2 regions of the Micromonospora sp. NPDC050686 genome follow, and region 2 is predicted to be linked to the other one. Evidence: riboswitches for the same ligand, from Rfam matches in the RefSeq annotation. Region 2 holds a riboswitch; the other holds the start of a gene.
The links. A riboswitch is a leader RNA that binds a small molecule or an ion and turns the genes downstream of it on or off. The one in region 2 is predicted to bind thiamine pyrophosphate.
Positions count from the first base shown of each region.

Region 1 (8,647 bases), on a different contig from region 2:
GACCCGGGGAGGTGGCATGACCGAGTCCGGCACCGTGGTCCGGAACACCCGGCAACGCTCGGCGGTGAGCGCGCTGCTCGCCGAGGTCGAGGGATTCCACAGCGCCCAGGACCTGTACGCGATGCTGCGCCAGCGCGGCGAGCGGGTGGGGCTGACCACCGTCTACCGCACCCTGCAGGGGCTGGCCGACGCCGGCGAGATCGACGTGATGCGGCCGCCCGGCGGGGAGCACCTCTACCGCCGGTGCAGCGACGGCCACCATCACCACCTGGTCTGCCGGTCCTGCGGCCGTACCGTCGAGGTGGCCGGCCCGGCCGTGGAGACCTGGGCCGAACGGGTGGCCGCCCAGCACGGCTTCTCCGACGTCAGCCACACCCTGGAGATCTTCGGCAGCTGCGCCACCTGCGCCCGCTGACCGGCCCCGCTCCCAGGCACCCCCGGGCCGGGCGGGCACGGGGTGCCGGACCGGCCGGAGCGTGGCACGCTGTCCGGCGTGAAGATCTACGCCGATCGTTTCCCGACCGCCGCCCGCCAGCTCCTCACCGATCTGCTCGTGGTCGCCTGGGTGTACGCCTCGATCCGCTTCGCGCTGTGGCTGCACGACCTGGTGCAGAAGCTGGCCGTACCCGGTAAGAAGCTGGAGGGCGCGGGCGGCGGCCTCGCCGACAACCTGGCCGACGCCGGTGGCAAGGTCGGCCGGGTGCCGCTGGTGGGCGACGAGCTGACCGCCCCGTTCACGAAGGCGGCCGAGGCCGCCCGCGCGGTCGCCGAGGCCGGCCGCGACCAGCAGCAACTGGTCGAGCAACTGGCCCTCGCGCTGGCCGTGGCGGTGCTGATCTTCCCGCTCGGCCTGGTGCTCTTCGGCTGGCTGCCGCTGCGGGTGCGCTGGATGCGCCGGGCCGGCGCGGCGAAGCGGCTCGCCGCCGCGCCCGCCGGACGGGACCTGCTCGCGCTGCGGGCGCTCACCGGTCAGCCGCTGGGCCGGCTGGCCCGGGTGGCGCCCGACGTGGCGGAGGCGTGGCGGCGCGGCGACGACGAGACGCTCGACGCGCTCGCCGCACTGGAGCTGCGTCGACTCGGCCTGCGGGGCAGCCGTTAGGGTGTGCCGGTGCTGTACTTCCTGATCGCCGTCGCCGTGGCCCTGCTGGTGTACGCGGGCGTGCTGGTGAGCTACGTCCGCAAGGGCCGCCGGATCCCGCCGTCGGCCTACCTGGTGCTCGCGGGTCTCAACGGGCTGCTGCTGGCCGCCATCCTGGCCTGGGCCATCGCCCGCTGACCGACCCGACCCGCCGCGCCGCCACCCCACCTCCCGCCGCGCCGCCCCCGCCGCAGGGTGTTGAGCGGGGCCCCCGCCTATACAAAATGCGTTAAGCGGGGGCCCCGCCTTTCACTCGGGGCGGGGGATGCGGCGGCGGACGTCCTGGGCGGTGGAGGGTCCGGGCTCCCAGCGGGCCACCCACGGCAGGTCGGCGGGCGGGGTGACCACGCCTGCCTCGAGCGCGGCGTACCGGCCGGCGAGGATGCGCTTGGCCGCCGCCACGTCCACCGAGTCGGTGTTCTCCCACAGGCCGGCGAGGAGCTGGTCGGTCCGGATCCGGGCCTGCCGGCAGAACAGGTCGGCCAGCTCGACGTTCTCCGGGTGGGTGTCCCGCTCGGCGGTGGCCCGCACGCACACCGCCGACATGGCGAACAGCTCCGCGCCGATGTCCACCACCCGGCCGAGGAACGCCTGCTTGCGTTCCATCTTTCCCTGCCAGCGGGACATCGCGTAGAAGGTGGACCGGGCCAGCTTGCGGGAGGTCCGCTCCACGTGCCGCAGGTGGCCGGCGAGCGGCCCGAACTCGGCGAACGCCCCGGGCGTCTGGCCCTTGCCGACGGCGAGGGTGGGCAGCCACTTCGCGTAGAAGGCGCCGGCCCGGGCGCCGGCCTTCGCCTTGCGGCCCAGCCCCGCGTCCGGGTCGATGATGTCGCCGGCGACGGAGAGGTGCGCGTCGACCGCCTCCCGGGCGATCAGCAGGTGCATGATCTCCGTCGAGCCCTCGAAGATCCGGTTGATCCGCAGGTCGCGCAGGATCTGCTCGACCTCGACGGGCCGTTCCCCCCGGGCCGCCAGCGATTCGGCGGTCTCGTAGCCGCGCCCGCCCCGGATCTGGATCAGCTCGTCGGCGATCTGCCAGGCCATCTCGCTGGCGTACAGCTTGACCAGCGCGGCCTCGATCCGGATGTCGTTGCGGTCGTCGTCGGCGAGCAGGCAGCAGAGGTCGAGCATGCTCTCCATGCCGTAGGTGGTGGCGGCGATGAAGGCCAGCTTCTTGGCGACGGCCTCGTGCTCGCCGACGGGCCGTCCCCACTGGACCCGGTCGGCGGCCCACTCGCGGGCCACGTTCAGCGACCACTTGCCCGCGCCCACGCACATCGCGGGCAGCGAGAGCCGCCCGGTGTTCAACGTGGTCAGCGCGATCTTCAAACCCTTGCCCTCGCCGCCGATCACGTTCTCCTTCGGCACGAAGACGTCGTGGAACCGGGTGAGGCTGTTCTCCAGGCCGCGCAGGCCGACGAAGGCGTTGCGCCGCTCGACGGTGATGCCCTCAGCGTCGCCGTCGACCACGAAGGCGGTGATCCCGCCGCGGTGCCCCTCGGCGGCCGGCACCCGGGCCATCACCACCAGCAGGGTGGCGAGGGTGCCGTTGGTGGCCCAGAGCTTCACCCCGTTGAGCCGGTAGCCGGTGCCGTCCTCGGTCGGGGTGGCGACGGTGGCGAGCCGGGCCGGGTCGGAACCCACGTCGGGCTCGGTGAGCAGGAACGCGGACACCTCACCGCCGGCGAGCCGAGGCAGGAACGTCTCCTTCTGCTCGGCGGTGCCGAACATCTTCAGGGGCTGCGGGACGCCGATCGACTGGTGGGCGGAGAGCAGTGCGCTGATCGCCGGGCTGACCGAGCCGACCAGCATCAGCGCCCGGCAGTAGTGCAGGTTGCTCAGCCCGAGCCCGCCGTACTTCCGGTCGATCTTCATGCCGAAGGCGCCGAGCCGGGCCAGGCCCAGCAGGACCTCGTCCGGGATCCGGGCGTCCCGCTCGATCGCCGGGCCGTCCACCTCGGAGTCGAGGAAGGCGCGGAGTGCGGTGAGGAACTCCTCGGCGCGCGCGTCGTCGGCCGGGTCGGAGTGCGGCCACGGGTTGATCAGGCCGAGCCGGAACCGGCCGAGGAACAGCTCCTTGCCGAAGCTGGGCCGGTCCCAGGCGGCCTCCCGGGCCGCCTCGGCGACCTGGCGGGCCTCCTTCTCGCTGACCTGGCCGGCTTCCTTCGGCAGCGGCCCGGCGCCGTCGGAGACGGGTGTGCTGTCCTGGGTCGTGGTCATCGGCTGCCCCCTCGCACCTCGGTCCGGCTTCGTCGCCGTGCTCGACGTCACGGTGACGTGCTCGACATCACAAAGCTACCCCCGGGTGTTACCCAGGGGTAGCGGTGCGGGCACCTCCGATTTTCGCCTTTCGCCGCAAGGGTGGTGGGGTCAGTCCCGGGCGGGCAGGTCCTCCTCGTCGGCGATGTCGTCGTCGCCCCAGTTGCGGCGGGCGAACGGCAGCACGACCCAGAAGGCTAGGAAGCAGACCGCGGTGACCGCGGTGAGCAGGAACGCGATCGGCCGGCTGAGCACGAAGTCCGTGATCAGCAGCACCGCGCTGACCATCGCGATCAGCATGAAGGCGAGCCCGCCGGTGGCCATGGTGTGCGCGAAGCGCACCAGTTCCGGCTTGCGCCCCTGGCGGAACAGCGCCCGGTGGAAGGCCACCGGCGAAATGATCATCGCGGTGGCCGCCGCCGCGGCCAGCAACGCGACGATGTAGACGTCCTTCTGAAACTCGGTGGTCCGGGTGAAACCGTTGCTGAACGGCAGGGTGAGCAGGAACGCGAAGAGGATCTGCACGCCGGTCTGCGCGACCCGCAACTCCTGGAGCAGATCGGCGAAGTTGCGCTGCCAGCGCTGCTTCTCGGTTTCCTTCGACACTCGGCGCTACCTCCCACTCAACCGGCGACGCCGGCGGAGGAGCGCCCCGCCGGCAGCGCCGGAAGTGCCCCGCCACCACGTCGACGAAACCAGTTCATGATCCGCGGCGGATTCGGCCGGCGTAGCGGGCCTCCAGCGCGTCGTTGTGCTCGTCGCCACCGGCGATGTTGGCCGACAGGTACACCGGGGGCCGCTCCCCCGCCGCCAGCAGCCGCGCCACCACCTCGGCGACGATCTGCTGCGCCAGCAGCGCGGCGGTGATCGAGGAGACCGCGCCGACCGCGCCGCCGCCGGGCAGCGGGAGCGTCGCGTCGCCGTACGGGGAGCCGTTGTCCAGCACCACGTCGGCGAAGTCGGCGAGCTTGCGCCCGGACGGGTGGCGGGACGTCATCCGGGCCGAGTGCTCCGCCGAGGTGATCGCCACGAGCCGATGGCCGCGCTCGGCGACCAGGGCGGCGAACTCCACCATCGCCCCGTTCACCCCGGAGTTGGAGGCCAGCACGAAGATGTCCGCCGGGCGTACCGGGGCCAGCGCGTAGAGGCGGTGCGCCACGGCCGGGTCGCGTTCCAGCTTCGGGCCGAGGACGCCGGCCGGCTCGCCGCCGTGCAACACCAGGTCGCGCAGCGCGATCCGGTTGGTGGGCACCAGCCCGCCGGCCCGCCCGGCGATCTCCATGGCGAGCGCCTCGGAGTGGCCGGTGCCGAACGCGTGCACGATGCCGTCGGCCCGCAGCGCCTCGGCGATCAGGTCGGCCGCCCGCCCGACGGCGTCGCGTTGCGTCCGCGCCACCCGTTCGATCGTCTCCGTGACCACCGCCAGGTACGCCTCCGCGCTCACCGTCATGCTTCCTCCGTCCGTCGGTGGCGGGCCAGCCAGCCCACCGCGAAGTCCACCGCCGCCCGCTGCCGCACCAGCCGGCCCGTCCCGTCGCCGACCGGGCCGAGCCGGACCGCCCCGGTCGCCTCCAGGTCGGCGCCGAGCCGGGCGAAGTCGCTCTCGTCCAGGTCGACGTCGTCCCACCACACCCAGTCCCGGCCACCGTCGGCGGTCCGCACCGCCGCGCCGCAGCGCTGCCGGGGCGGCGCGGGTTGCCGGTACTCGGCCAGGTGCAGTGAGGTGCTGTGGCCGTGGTCGACGCCGAGCAGCAGCACGTCGGCGTCGAGCTCGTGCAGGCGGGCCAGCGGGGAGCCCTCGCCGAGCATGCCGGCCAGCGTGTGACCGGCGACGATCCGCTCGGCGGCCGGCCCGAGCGCGGCGAACGAGACGTGCGGGTGGTCGCTGCGCCGGGCGCCGGGCGAGGTCCGGACCAGCTCGGCCAGGGTGCCCATGAACCGGCTCGGGGTGACCGCCGGGTCGAAGCCGGGCATCTCCGCCCGGATGACCGGCCACCAGTCCGCCGGCACCGGCGGGTTGCTCCAGCCCGCCGGGTCGCTGTTCTCCGGGGTGTGGGTGGGCACCACCACCGTGCCGTCCGGGCCGAGTACGTCGCGCAGGGCGAGCAGCACGGCCTCCGGCCCGCCGCAGAGGAAGCCCAGCCCGCGCAGGGCCGCGTGCACCAGCACGGTCCCGCCGGGGCGTACGCCGAGGGCGCGCAGCTGGGCGGCGAGCGAGGCGCGGGTGTGCGGCCGGGCCGGCACGGCGGGCGCGCTCACCGGCCGACCCGGGCGAGGATCGCCTCGGCCAGCCGGTCGGGCGCCTCGTCCGGGATCCAGTGGGTCACCCCGGTCAGCTCGACGAAGCGGTAGTCGCCGGTCACCCGCCCGGCGCAGGCCGCCGCCGCGGTCCGCCCGATGGCGGCGTCCCGGTCGCTCCAGACGAACGTGGTGGGCACGGTCACCGGGCCGACCGCCTTCAGGTCCGCCCCAGCCATCGCCCGGTACCAGTTCAGCGCGGCGGTCAGCGCGCCCGGCTCGCGCATCGGGTCGGCGTAGCGGGCCACCCGGGCGGCGTCGCCGACCCCGGCGAGCATCCGGCGCAGCGCGGCGGCGCGCAGCCCGAGCAGCACCTTCTCCGCCTTGCCCGGCATCCGGAACAACGCCAGGTACGACGAGCGGGCCTTCTGGCGCGGGTCGTCGGCCAGCGCCCGCGCCATCGCGGCCGGGTGCGGCACGGAGACCGCGGTCAGCGTCCGCACCCGGTCGGGGTGGGCCGCCGCCAGGCCCCAGGCCACGATCGCGCCCCAGTCGTGCCCGACCAGGTGCGCGGTGGGCACGCCGAGCGCGTCGAGCACGCCGGCCGCGTCGGCCACCAGCTCCGGAATCCGGTACGCCTCGACCGCCGCCGGCCGCGCCCCCGGCGAGTAGCCGCGCTGGTCCAGCGCGTACGTGCGCAGCCCGGCGGCGTGCAGTGCGGGCGTCACGTCGTCCCACTCGCCGCTGTGCTGGGGGAACCCGTGCAGCAGCAGCACCGGGTCGCCGTCCGCCGGCCCGCCCGCGCGTACCTCGAACGTGAGACCCCGCGCGTCGATCTGCATGATCGGCAGCCTAACCCGGTCCACCCACGCCCGGCCGCCCACCTGGGCCCGGGCCCGGCAACGGTGCTAGCGTCTGCCGAGAGACAACTTCACCTCCGACAGGGGAGCGCACAGCGCTGAGAGTGCGGGCCGAGGCCCGCAGACCCTCGAACCTGATCTGGGTAATGCCAGCGCAGGGAGTTCGGTCGACCTCCAGCCGCGCCGTCGTCCGGTCCGTCCGGGCACGGCGTGCGTCTTCTCCTGGTTCGTACCACTGGACTGGGAGCACCGCATGGACAACACCAACAGCAAGCAGTGGCGCACCATCGACATCGTGGTCGCCGCGGTGATCGCCGTCGCCTTCGGCGTCATCTTCTGGGCCTGGGGCCTGGTGTGGAAGGCGACCGACCCGGCCTTCGCCGCCGCGCCGGCCACCCAGGCGATCCTCTACGGCGTCTGGCTGGTCCCGGCGGTGCTGGGCGGCCTGGTCATCCGCAAGCCCGGCGCGGCGCTGTTCTGCGAGGCGGTCGCCGCGACGGTCTCCGCGCTGCTCGGCTCGGAGTGGGGCGGCGTCACCATCGTCCAGGGCCTGATCCAGGGGCTCGGCGCGGAGCTGGCCTTCGCCGCCTTCGCGTACCGCTCGTTCCGGCTCCCGACGGCGCTGCTCGCCGGCGCGCTGACCGGTCTCAGCGCCGCCCTGTTCGACTTCTTCGTCTGGAACACCGCCTACGGGATGGGTTACCGGCTGACGTACGGGGCGCTCACCGTGGTCAGCGCCGCGATCGTGGCAGGTCTCGGCGGCTGGCTGCTCACCCGCGCCCTGGCCAACACCGGCGCGCTGGACCGCTTCCCCGCCGGCCGCGAACGCGCCGCGGTCTGACGCCGGCGCGGAGGAAGGGGCGCGGCCGGGTGAGCGAGGTGGTGCTGCGCGGGTTCGGGTGGCGGCACGCCGGGCGGAAGCGCTGGGCGGTACGCGGGGCGGACCTGCGCATCGAGCGCGGGGAGCGGGTGCTGCTGCTCGGGCCCTCCGGGGCGGGCAAGAGCACCCTGCTCGCCGCCCTCGCCGGCCTGCTCGCCGAGGACTCCGGCGAGCAGGAGGGCACCGTCGAGGTCGACGGGCTCGACCCGCGCAAGGCCCGGGAACGGGTCGGCATCGTCTTCCAGGACCCGGAGAGCCAGCTCGTGATGGCCCGCAGCGGCGACGACGTCGCGTTCGGGCTGGAGAACCGGGGCGTACCCGCCGAGGAGATCTGGCCCCGGGTGGACGAGGCACTGCGCCGGGTCGGCTTCCCGTACCACCGGGACCGGCCCACCGCCGCGCTCTCCGGCGGCGAGCAGCAGCGGCTGGCCCTGGCCGGGGCGCTCGCCCTGCGGCCGGAGTTGCTGCTGCTCGACGAGCCCACCGCCAACCTCGATCCGGCCGGCGCGGCGCTGGTCCGCACGGCCGTCGCCCGCGCGGCGGACGACGACACCACGCTGATCCTGGTCGAGCACCGGGTCGCCGAGGCCCTGCCGCTGGTCGACCGGGTCGTCGTGCTGGCGGCCGGCGGCGGGGTCCGGGCCGACGGACCGCCGGCCGAGGTCTTCGCCCGGCACGGCGACGCGCTCGCCGCCGAGGGCGTCTGGGTGCCGGGCCGCACCGCGCCGCGCCGGCAGGCGAGCGGTCCGGCCGGGGACGTGCTGCTCACTGCCGACCGGCTCGGCCTGCCGCCCCGGCTGGGCCCCACCGACCTTCGGGTACGCGCCGGCGAGGCGCTCGCCGTGCTCGGCCCGAACGGCGCCGGCAAGTCCACCCTGGCCCTGCTGCTGGGCGGGCTGCTCCGCCCCGGCACCGGTACGGCCACCGCCTCCGCCGAACTCGCCGGCCGGGATGCCCGTACTCCCCCGCACCGCTGGCGGGCCCCCGCCCTGACCCGGCGGATCGGCTCGGTCTTCCAGGACCCCGAGCATCAGTTCGTCACCGGCACCGTCCACGACGAGCTGGCGCTCGGGCCCCGCCGCACCGGCCAGCCCGAGCCGGCGGTACGGGCCACCGTGGACGCCCTGCTGGAGCGGCTGGGCCTCAGCCGGCTGGCGGGCGCCAACCCGTACACCCTCTCCGGCGGCGAGGCGCGGCGGCTGAGCGTGGCGACCGCCCTGGCCACCGCGCCCCGCCTGCTCATCTGCGACGAGCCGACGTTCGGCCAGGACC
Region 1 covers NZ_JBFAID010000044.1:7,359-16,005, forward strand. The annotation lists gene AB0H57_RS24105 (transcriptional repressor) at 17-415, shown strand; gene AB0H57_RS24110 (hypothetical protein) at 494-1,099, shown strand; gene AB0H57_RS24115 (hypothetical protein) at 1,109-1,276, shown strand; gene AB0H57_RS24120 (acyl-CoA dehydrogenase family protein) at 1,388-3,358, opposite strand; gene AB0H57_RS24125 (DUF6328 family protein) at 3,509-4,003, opposite strand; gene AB0H57_RS24130 (SIS domain-containing protein) at 4,098-4,847, opposite strand; gene AB0H57_RS24135 (AAC(3) family N-acetyltransferase) at 4,844-5,656, opposite strand; gene AB0H57_RS24140 (alpha/beta hydrolase) at 5,653-6,477, opposite strand; TPP riboswitch at 6,568-6,674, shown strand; gene AB0H57_RS24145 (ECF transporter S component) at 6,749-7,336, shown strand; gene AB0H57_RS24150 (ABC transporter ATP-binding protein) at 7,366-8,647, shown strand, end outside.
Region 1: linked by a shared signal. The riboswitch ahead of AB0H57_RS24145 (ECF transporter S component) and the one ahead of thiE (thiamine phosphate synthase) in region 2 are both predicted to bind thiamine pyrophosphate.

Region 2 (8,647 bases):
GGTCGGCGGCGTGCGCCGCGATCTTGTACGCGATCACGCCCGCCTTCACGTCGTCCCGGTCCGGCAGGCCGAGGTGCTCCTTGGGCGTGACGTAGCAGAGCATCGCGGTGCCGAACATGCCGATCATCGCGGCGCCGATCGCCGAGGTGATGTGGTCGTACGCGGGCGCGATGTCCGTGGTCAGCGGGCCGAGCGTGTAGAACGGCGCCTCGTGGCACCACTCCTGCTGGCGGTCCACGTTCTCCTTGATCTTGTGCATCGGCACGTGCCCCGGGCCCTCGATCATCACCTGGACGTCGTGCTCCCAGGCCACCTTCGTCAGCTCGCCGAGGGTGCGCAGCTCGGCGAACTGCGCCTCGTCGTTGGCGTCCGCGATGGAGCCGGGGCGCAGCCCGTCGCCGAGCGAGAACGTCACGTCGTAGCGGGCGAGCAGCGCGCACAGTTCGCGGAAGTTGGTGTAGAGGAAGTTCTCCTCGTGGTGCGCCAGGCACCAGGCGGCCATGATCGAGCCGCCCCGGGACACGATCCCGGTCACCCGGCCGACCGCCAGCGGCACGTACGGCAGCAGCACCCCGGCGTGCACGGTCATGTAGTCCACGCCCTGCTCGGCCTGCTCGATCACCGTCTCCCGGAACACCTCCCAGCTCAGCTTCGCCGGGTCACCGCCGACCTTTTCGAGGGCCTGGTAGATCGGCACCGTCCCGATCGGCACCGGCGAGTTGCGCACGATCGCCTCGCGGGTCTGGTGGATCCGCTTCCCGGTGGACAGGTCCATCACGGTGTCCGCGCCCCACCGGGTGGCCCAGGTCAGCTTCTCCACCTCCTCGGCGACCGAGGAGCTGACCGCCGAGGTGCCGATGTTGGCGTTGACCTTGACCAGGAACGCCTTGCCGATGATCGCCGGCTCGCACTCCGGGTGGTTGACGTTGAGCGGCAGCACCGCCCGGCCGGCGGCGATCTCGGCCCGGACGAACTCCGGCGTCATCCCCTCCCGGATCGCCACGAACTCCATCTCCGGCGTGACGAGCCCCGCCCGCGCGTACCCGAGCTGCGTCGGCCGCCGGCCGTCCGCCCCGGCCAGCGGGGTGCCCGCGCCGCGCACCGGGGCGACGTCCCCGCGCTCGGCGATCCACGGTCCGCGTAGCGGAGGCAACCCGGCCGCCGGGTCCGAGCCGGGGCCCGAGGTGTCGTAGAGCCGTACCGGCGGGTTGTCCCCGGTCAGCTCCACCTCGGCGAACGGCACCCGGATGTCCGGCCGGGAACCCTCCACGTACACCTTGCGCCGTGCCTGCATGACAGCCTCCCTCTGCGGTCAACGCGACCAGCCGAAGTGGTCCAGCGGGCCGCGTCCCGCGCCCAACTCCCAGTCCCGGGCGCCGGTCAGCGCCCGGGTGACGTACTCCTTGGCGGCGGCCACCGCCACCGGCACCGGATCACCGGCCGCCAGCCGGACCGCGACCGCGGCCGAGAACGAGCAGCCGGTGCCGTGGTTGTGCCGGGTGTCCACCCGCGGCGCGCGCAGCAGCGTGGTGCGCCCGCCGCCGCTGAGCACGTCCACCGCCTCGCCACCGGCGGCCACGTCGCCGCCGGTCACCACCACGTGCGCCGGCCCGCCGGCCGCCAGGGCCTCGGCCGCCGCGACCATCTCCTCGACCGTGGTCACCGGGCGTCCGGTGAGGGCCGCGGCCTCCGCGCAGTTCGGCGTCGCCACCTCCGCGTACGGCAGCAGCCGCTCGACCGCCGCCACCACGCCCAGGCGGTGCCCGCTGGTCGCCACCAGCACCGGGTCGACGACGAGGTGCGGCAGCCGCCCGGCCCGCGCCGCCCCGGCCACCGCGTCGGCGATCGCCGGGCTGCCGAGCATGCCGGTCTTCACCGCGCGTACGGCGAAGTCGCCGAGGACGCTGGCGAGCTGGTCGCTGACGGTCTGCGGCGGCAGGGGCAGGACGGCGTCCACGCCTCGGGTGTTCTGCGCGGTGACGGCGGTGAGCACGCTGGTGCCGTACGCGCCGAGGGCGGCGAAGACCTTGAGGTCGGCCTGGATGCCGGCGCCCGCGCCGGAGTCCGAGCCGGCGATGGTGAGGACGGTTCTCGGGGTCACTGGCTCTCCCGTGGCTGCGGTTGGGGCTGCGGCTGGGGGGTGGCCGCCTCCTCGACGGCGCTGCCCAGCGTGGTGGCCGCCTTGTCGAAGGCGTCGCGCAACGTGGTGGCGGTCTCGGCCGGGTCGCCCGCCCGCATGACGGCACCGAGCACCGCCACCCCGACCGCGCCGGCCGCGACGCACCGGCGAACCTGGGCGGGGGTTTCGATGCCGCCCAGGGCGAGGACCGGGACCGGGCTGAGTGCGACCAGCCGGCGGAGCCCGTCGGCGTGCAACGGCGGGCCGTAGCCGGGTTTGGTCCTGGTGGGGAAGACCGGGGAGAGGGTGACGTAGTCCTCGGTGGTGAGCCGGTCGAGTTCCGCCGCGTCGTGGCAGGAGCGGCCGACCAGGGTGTGCCGGGGCGGCGGGTACGGGCCGGCGGCGGGCAGGTGGACGGCGGCGCCGCCGAGCGGGTCCGGCCCGGCGACGATCAGGGTGCCGCCGGCCTCGGCGAGGACCCGGCGCAGGTCGGCGGCGAGGGCGGCCCGCTCGGCCCGGGGCAGGTCCCGCTCCCGCAGCACCACCCAGCGCACTCCCCCGGCGACGGCCGCCGCGACCACCCCCACCAGTGGCCCGCGCGCCAGCCGCCGGTCGGTGAGCACCACCGGCCCGGCCGGCACCGGCCCGGGCGCCCCCACCATTCCGGCCGGCGCCACCGGCCCGGGCGCCCCCACCGGCCCGGCCCGGTGCCCGGGGCGGGTCCGCTCCGCACGGGTCACAGCTCGGGCCGCCCCTCGTCCGGGGTGGACGCCAGGGCGTGGAACCGGCGGGGGATCCGACCGGCGCCGGCGGCGAGGCGGCCGGCCTCGACGGCGTACCGCATCGCCGTGGCCATCGCCACCGGGTCGGCGGCGCGGGTGACGGCGCTGGCCAGCAGCACGCCGTCGCAGCCCAGTTCCATGGCGAGCGCGGCGTCGGAGGCGGTGCCGATCCCCGCGTCCAGGATCACCGGCACGTCGACGCCCTGCCGGATCAGCCGGATGTGGTGCGGGTTGCTCACCCCCAGGCCGGAGCCGATGGGCGCGCCGGCCGGCATCACCGCCGCGCACCCCACGTCGGCCAGCCGCCGGGCCAGGATCGGGTCGTCCGAGGTGTACGGCAGCACGGTGAACCCGTCGGCCACCAGCTCCTCCGCGGCGCGCAGCAGCTCCACCCCGTCCGGCAGCAGGGTGCGCTCGTCGCCGATCACCTCCAGCTTCACCCGGTCGGTGCCGAACGCCTCCCGGGCCAGGTGGGCCACCTTCACCGCCTCGGCGGCGGTGTGGCAGCCGGCCGTGTTCGGCAGCAGCCGCACCCCGCACCGCTCCAGCAGGTCGAGCAGCCCGCCGCCGGCCACCGCGTTGGTGTCGACCCGGCGCAGGGCGAGGGTCACCAGCTCGGTGCCGGCGGCCCGGACGGCCTGCTCCAGCACGTGCAGGTTGGCCGCGCCGCCGGTGCCGAGGATGAGCCGCGAGCCGTAGGTCTCGCCGCCGATGGTCAGCGCCACCGCGCTCACCCGCCCTGGGCGGCGCTGAGCACCTCGACCCGGTCGCCGTCGCGCAGCACGGTGGCCGGCCACCCGCCGCGCGGCACCACCTCCCCGTTGACCGCGACGGCGAGCCCGCGCCGCTGGTCGGTGACGGCGCGGACCAGGTCCTCGACGCTCGTTCCGCCGGGCACTTCCCGCCCGGCGCCGTTGACGGTCAGTTCCACGTCTCCTCCTGCGTGACGGGTTGCCCGGCCGCGCCGGCGAACCGGTCCGGCCGGAACGGCGCGAGCAGCGGGTCCGGGGTGCCGGTGACGATCAGCTCGGTGACCAGGTCGGCGGTGACCGGGGTGAGCACGATGCCGTGCCGGTGGTGCCCGGTGGCCGCGAGCACACCGGGCCGGCCGGGCAGCGGTCCGATGATCGGCGCGTTGTCCGGCGTGCCGGGGCGCAGCCCGGCGGACGCCTCGACCAGCTCGTACTCGGCCAGCTCGGGGACCAGGTCGACGGCGGCGCGCAGCAGCCGCAGCACCGCGCCGGCGGTGACCTCGGTGTCGGCGCGCTCCTCGACGGTCGCCCCGACCACCACCTCGCCGCTGTCCCGGGGCACCAGGTAGACCGACTCGCCGTCGGCGTACCCCCGGATCACGTGCCGGAAGCCCGGCGCGCCACGGCCGGGCGCGCGGAGCCGGAGGACCTGGCCCTTCACCGGCCGGACCGGCAGGCCGGTCAGCGCGGCGGCGCCGCAGCCGGCGGCGACCACGACCACCGGCGCGGCCACCTCGTTCGGCGCGGTGACCGCGCCGGGCAGCAGCGTGGCGCCGGCCCGTCGCGCGGCGGTGCGCAGCGCGGCGACCAGCCGGCGCGGATCGACCTGGTGGTCGCCGGGGGCGACCGCCCCACCGCGCACCCGGGGCGCCAGCGCCGGTTCGCGGTCCCGCAGCTGCGACGGGCGCAGGGCGCTGATCGGCAGCCCCAGCCCCTGCTGGTACGCCCAGAGCCGGCGCGCCTCGGCCAGGTCGTCGGCGGTCAGCCCGACCACCAGCGTCCCGTCGGTGCGGTAGCCCAGGTCGGCGCCGGCCGCCTCGGCCAGCTCGGCGGCGAACCCGGGCCACCGGGCGGCGGACTCGGCGAGCAGCCCGGTCAGCTCCCGCTCGCCGAAGTACGCCTCGGCCACCGGCGACAGCATCCCGGCGGCGACGTGCGACGCCCCCGACCCGGGCGCCGGATCGTGCACCACGACGCGCAGTCCCCGAGCCGCGCACCGCCACGCGATCGCCAGCCCGACCGGCCCCGCCCCCACCACCCCCACATCCGCAAGGAAGGGACCCCGGTTAACGCTTTCGGTAGTAGCGGGGCCCCCGCTTAACACGTCAGCGACTCGATCAGCTCGGCGGTGGCGCGGGCCGGGTCGGTGGCGGCCGAGAGCGCACCGACCACCGCCACCCCGTACGCCCCGGCGGCGCGCAGTGCCGGCACCGTCGCGGCGGTCACCCCGCCGATCGCGATCACCGGTACGGACACCGCCCGGGCGACCGCGCGCACGCCCGCGGGGCCGATCGGGTCGGGCAGGCCGGTCTTGGTGTCGGTGGCGTGGCAGGGGCCGACGCCGAGGTAGCCGGCCCCGGCGGCGACCGCCGCGGCGGCGGTGTCCGGCTCCCGGGCGGTGGCGCCGAGCACCGCCGTGGGCCCGAGCACCCGGCGGGCCGCCTCGACGGGCAGGTCGTCCGCACCGACGTGCCCGCCCGCGGCGCCGGCCGCCAGCGCCACGTGCAGCCGGTCGTTGACCAGGCAGGTCGCCCCGTACGGCCGGCAGAGCGCGACCGCCGCGCGGGCCAGCTCGTACGCCTCGCGGTCGGTGGCGTCGTCGGTCACCCGGACCTGGACGACCAGCTCGGCGCGGGCCACCGGCAGGGCGGCACGCAGCACGCCGAGCGGGTCCCGGCCGGGCCGGGTGTCGGTGATCAGATGCAGTCGCCCCAGGGACGGCACGGCAACTCTCCTCCCTGCGCCGGCATTACCCGGATCAGGTTCGACGGTCGGGGGCGCTCAGCCCCCCTCTCAGCCCGGTGCACCGGGCTCCCGTGGGTCACGTGGTTGTCACCGTACGACGGATCGCCGGATCCGCCAAGCCCAGGTCGGGCGGGGGCGGGCGCCGCCGGTGGCCGGGAACGCGGCCGTCCGCCATCCCCTTTGAGTCCTCTATGGGGGAATGTGACGTGTCGTTACCGAACCGTTACAAGCATTTCCCTTGCCCGGCACACATGGACCGGAACTAATTTGTTCAGCGATTCGACAAAAATTCGCGGACCGGGGATCCCTGCTGGCAGGGCGCCCCGCAGTCGGATCGGGCGGTCTTCGGCGAGCCGCTTCCGCAGGACGTCCACACCGGACGAAGGAGACCTCGTGTCCTTGTTCCGCCGTCACGGCCGGCATCGCCGATCAAGAATCCCCGTCGCCCTGCTCTCCCTCAGCGTGGCCTCGACCGTGCTGCTCGGCGCCCCCGCGCCGGCGTCCGCCGCGGCCCAGGGCGCCGCGCCGGTGTCCGCGGCCCAGGCCGCCGCACCGGTGCCCGCGAGCGCGGCCCAGGCCGCCGAGGCGTTCTCCGTGCTGGTCTTCTCGAAGACCGCCGGTTTCCGGCACGACTCGATCCCCACCGGCATCGCCGCCATCCAGAAGCTCGGCACCGACCACGGCTTCACGGTGGACACCACCGAGGACGGCGCGGCCTTCACCGACGACAACCTCGCCAAGTACCGCGCCGTGATCTGGCTCTCCACCACCGGCGACGTGCTCGACGCCGACCAGCAGGCCGCGTTCGAGCGGTACGTCAAGGCGGGCGGCGGCTACGTCGGCATCCACGCCGCCTCCGACACCGAGTACAGCTGGCCCTGGTACGGCGACCTGGTCGGCGCCTGGTTCGCCAACCACCCGGCCAACCAGCAGGCCACCGTCAAGGTGGAGGACCCGGCCCACCCGTCCACCGCCCACCTGCCGGAGCGCTGGTCCCGGTTCGACGAGTGGTACAACTTCCGGACCAACCCGCGCGCCAAGGTGCACGTGCTGTCCAGCCTGGACGAGACGAGCTACACCCCGGGCGCCGGCGCGATGGGGCACGACCACCCGATCGCCTGGTGCCAGGACTTCGACGGCGGACGGGCCTGGTACACCGGCGGCGGGCACACCCGGGAGTCGTACGCCGAGCCCGGGTTCCTCACCCACCTGCTCGGCGGCATCCGCACCGCGGCCGGGGTGGAGCGCGGCGACTGCGCGGCCTCGAAGACCAGCAGCTTCGAGAAGGTCACCCTGGACAGCAACACCAGCAACCCGATGGAGCTGGACATCGCCGCGGACGGCCGGGTCTTCTACGCCGAGCGCGACGGCCGGGTGCAGATCGTCAAGCCGGACAGCGGCAACCCGGTCACCGCGATGACGCTGAACGTGTTCACCGGCAACGAGGACGGCCTGCTCGGCCTCCGCCTCGACCCCGACTTCGCCACCAACAAGTGGATCTACCTCTACTGGGCGCCGAACGACGGGGTGGCCCGCAACCTGATCTCCCGGTTCACCGTCAACGGTGACACCCTCGACCCGGCCAGCCGCAAGGACGTGCTGCGGGTCGACACCCAACGCAACACCTGCTGCCATGCCGGCGGCACGATGACCTTCGACAGCGCCGGCAACCTCTACCTGGCCACCGGGGACAACACCAACCCGTTCGAGTCCAGCGGGTACGCCCCGATCGACGAGCGGCCCGGCCGGCAGGACTACGACGCGCAGCGCACCTCGGCCAACACCAACGACCTGCGCGGCAAGGTGATCCGGATCCACCCGGAGGACGACGGCAGCTACACCGTCCCGGCCGGCAACCTCTTCGCCCCCGGCACCGCGAAGACCCGGCCCGAGATCTACGCCATGGGCTTCCGCAACCCGTTCCGGATCGGCATCGACCCGGCCACCGACACGCTGTACGTCGCCGACTACGGCCCAGACGCCGGCAGCGCCAGCGCCGAGCGCGGCCCGGGCAACACGGTGGAGTGGAACATCGTCCGCGGGCCCGGCAACTTCGGCTGGCCGTACTGCGTGGGGCAGAACGTCGCCTACAACGACTACCAGTTCCCGTCCGGTCCGAGCGGCGCGAAGTTCAACTGCGCGGCCCCGGTGAACGACTCCCCGAACAACACCGGCCTGACCACCCTGCCGCCGGTCGTCCCGGCCACCGTCGACTACAACTACGGCGGCAACCCGCGCTTCCCCGAGATCGGCGGCGGGGGCGCCCCGATGGGCGGCCCGGTCTACCGGTACGACGCCGACAGCACCTCGAAGCGCAAGTGGCCGGCCTACTTCGACGGCAAGGCGCTGTTCGGCGAGTGGAACCAGTCGAAGATGTACACCATGCAGGTCGGCCGGTCCGGCACCGAGCTGATCGACATCAACCAACTGCTGACCGGGATGAGCATGATCCGGCCGATGGACTTCGAGTTCGGTCCGGACGGCGCGCTCTACCTGATCGAGTGGGGCAGCGGCTTCGGCGGCAACAACGACAACTCCGGGGTCTACCGGATCGACTACATCGCCGGTGACCGCGCCCCCATCGCGGTGGCCGCCGCCGACCCGACCTCCGGCCCGGCACCGCTGACCGTGCGGTTCTCCAGCGCCGGCTCGCGCGACCCGGACGGCGGGACGCTCACGTACGCCTGGGCGTTCGGCGACGGGCAGACCTCGACCGAGGCGAACCCGACCCACACGTACGCCACGGCCGGCAACTACACCGCCCAGCTCACCGTCACCAACCCCAGTGGCCGTACCGCGGTGGCGAACGTGCCGGTCACCGTCGGCAACACCGCGCCGACCGTGACCATCGAGTTCCCCCCGGACGGCGGCTTCTTCGACTGGGGTGACCAGGTCCGTTACACGATCAAGGTGACCGACCCGGAGGACGGCACCATCGACTGCGCCCGGGTCAAGCTGCAGGTGCTGCTCGGCCACGACGAGCACGGTCACCCGCTGGAGCAGCACACCGGCTGCACCGGCGTGGTGCA
Region 2 covers NZ_JBFAID010000006.1:107,956-116,602, forward strand. The annotation lists gene thiC (phosphomethylpyrimidine synthase ThiC) at 1-1,294, opposite strand, end outside; gene thiD (bifunctional hydroxymethylpyrimidine kinase/phosphomethylpyrimidine kinase) at 1,313-2,101, opposite strand; gene AB0H57_RS08005 (thiamine phosphate synthase) at 2,098-2,781, opposite strand; gene AB0H57_RS08010 (thiazole synthase) at 2,856-3,626, opposite strand; gene thiS (sulfur carrier protein ThiS) at 3,632-3,832, opposite strand; gene thiO (glycine oxidase ThiO) at 3,823-4,977, opposite strand; gene thiE (thiamine phosphate synthase) at 4,971-5,597, opposite strand; TPP riboswitch at 5,592-5,700, opposite strand; gene AB0H57_RS08030 (ThuA domain-containing protein) at 6,012-8,647, shown strand, end outside.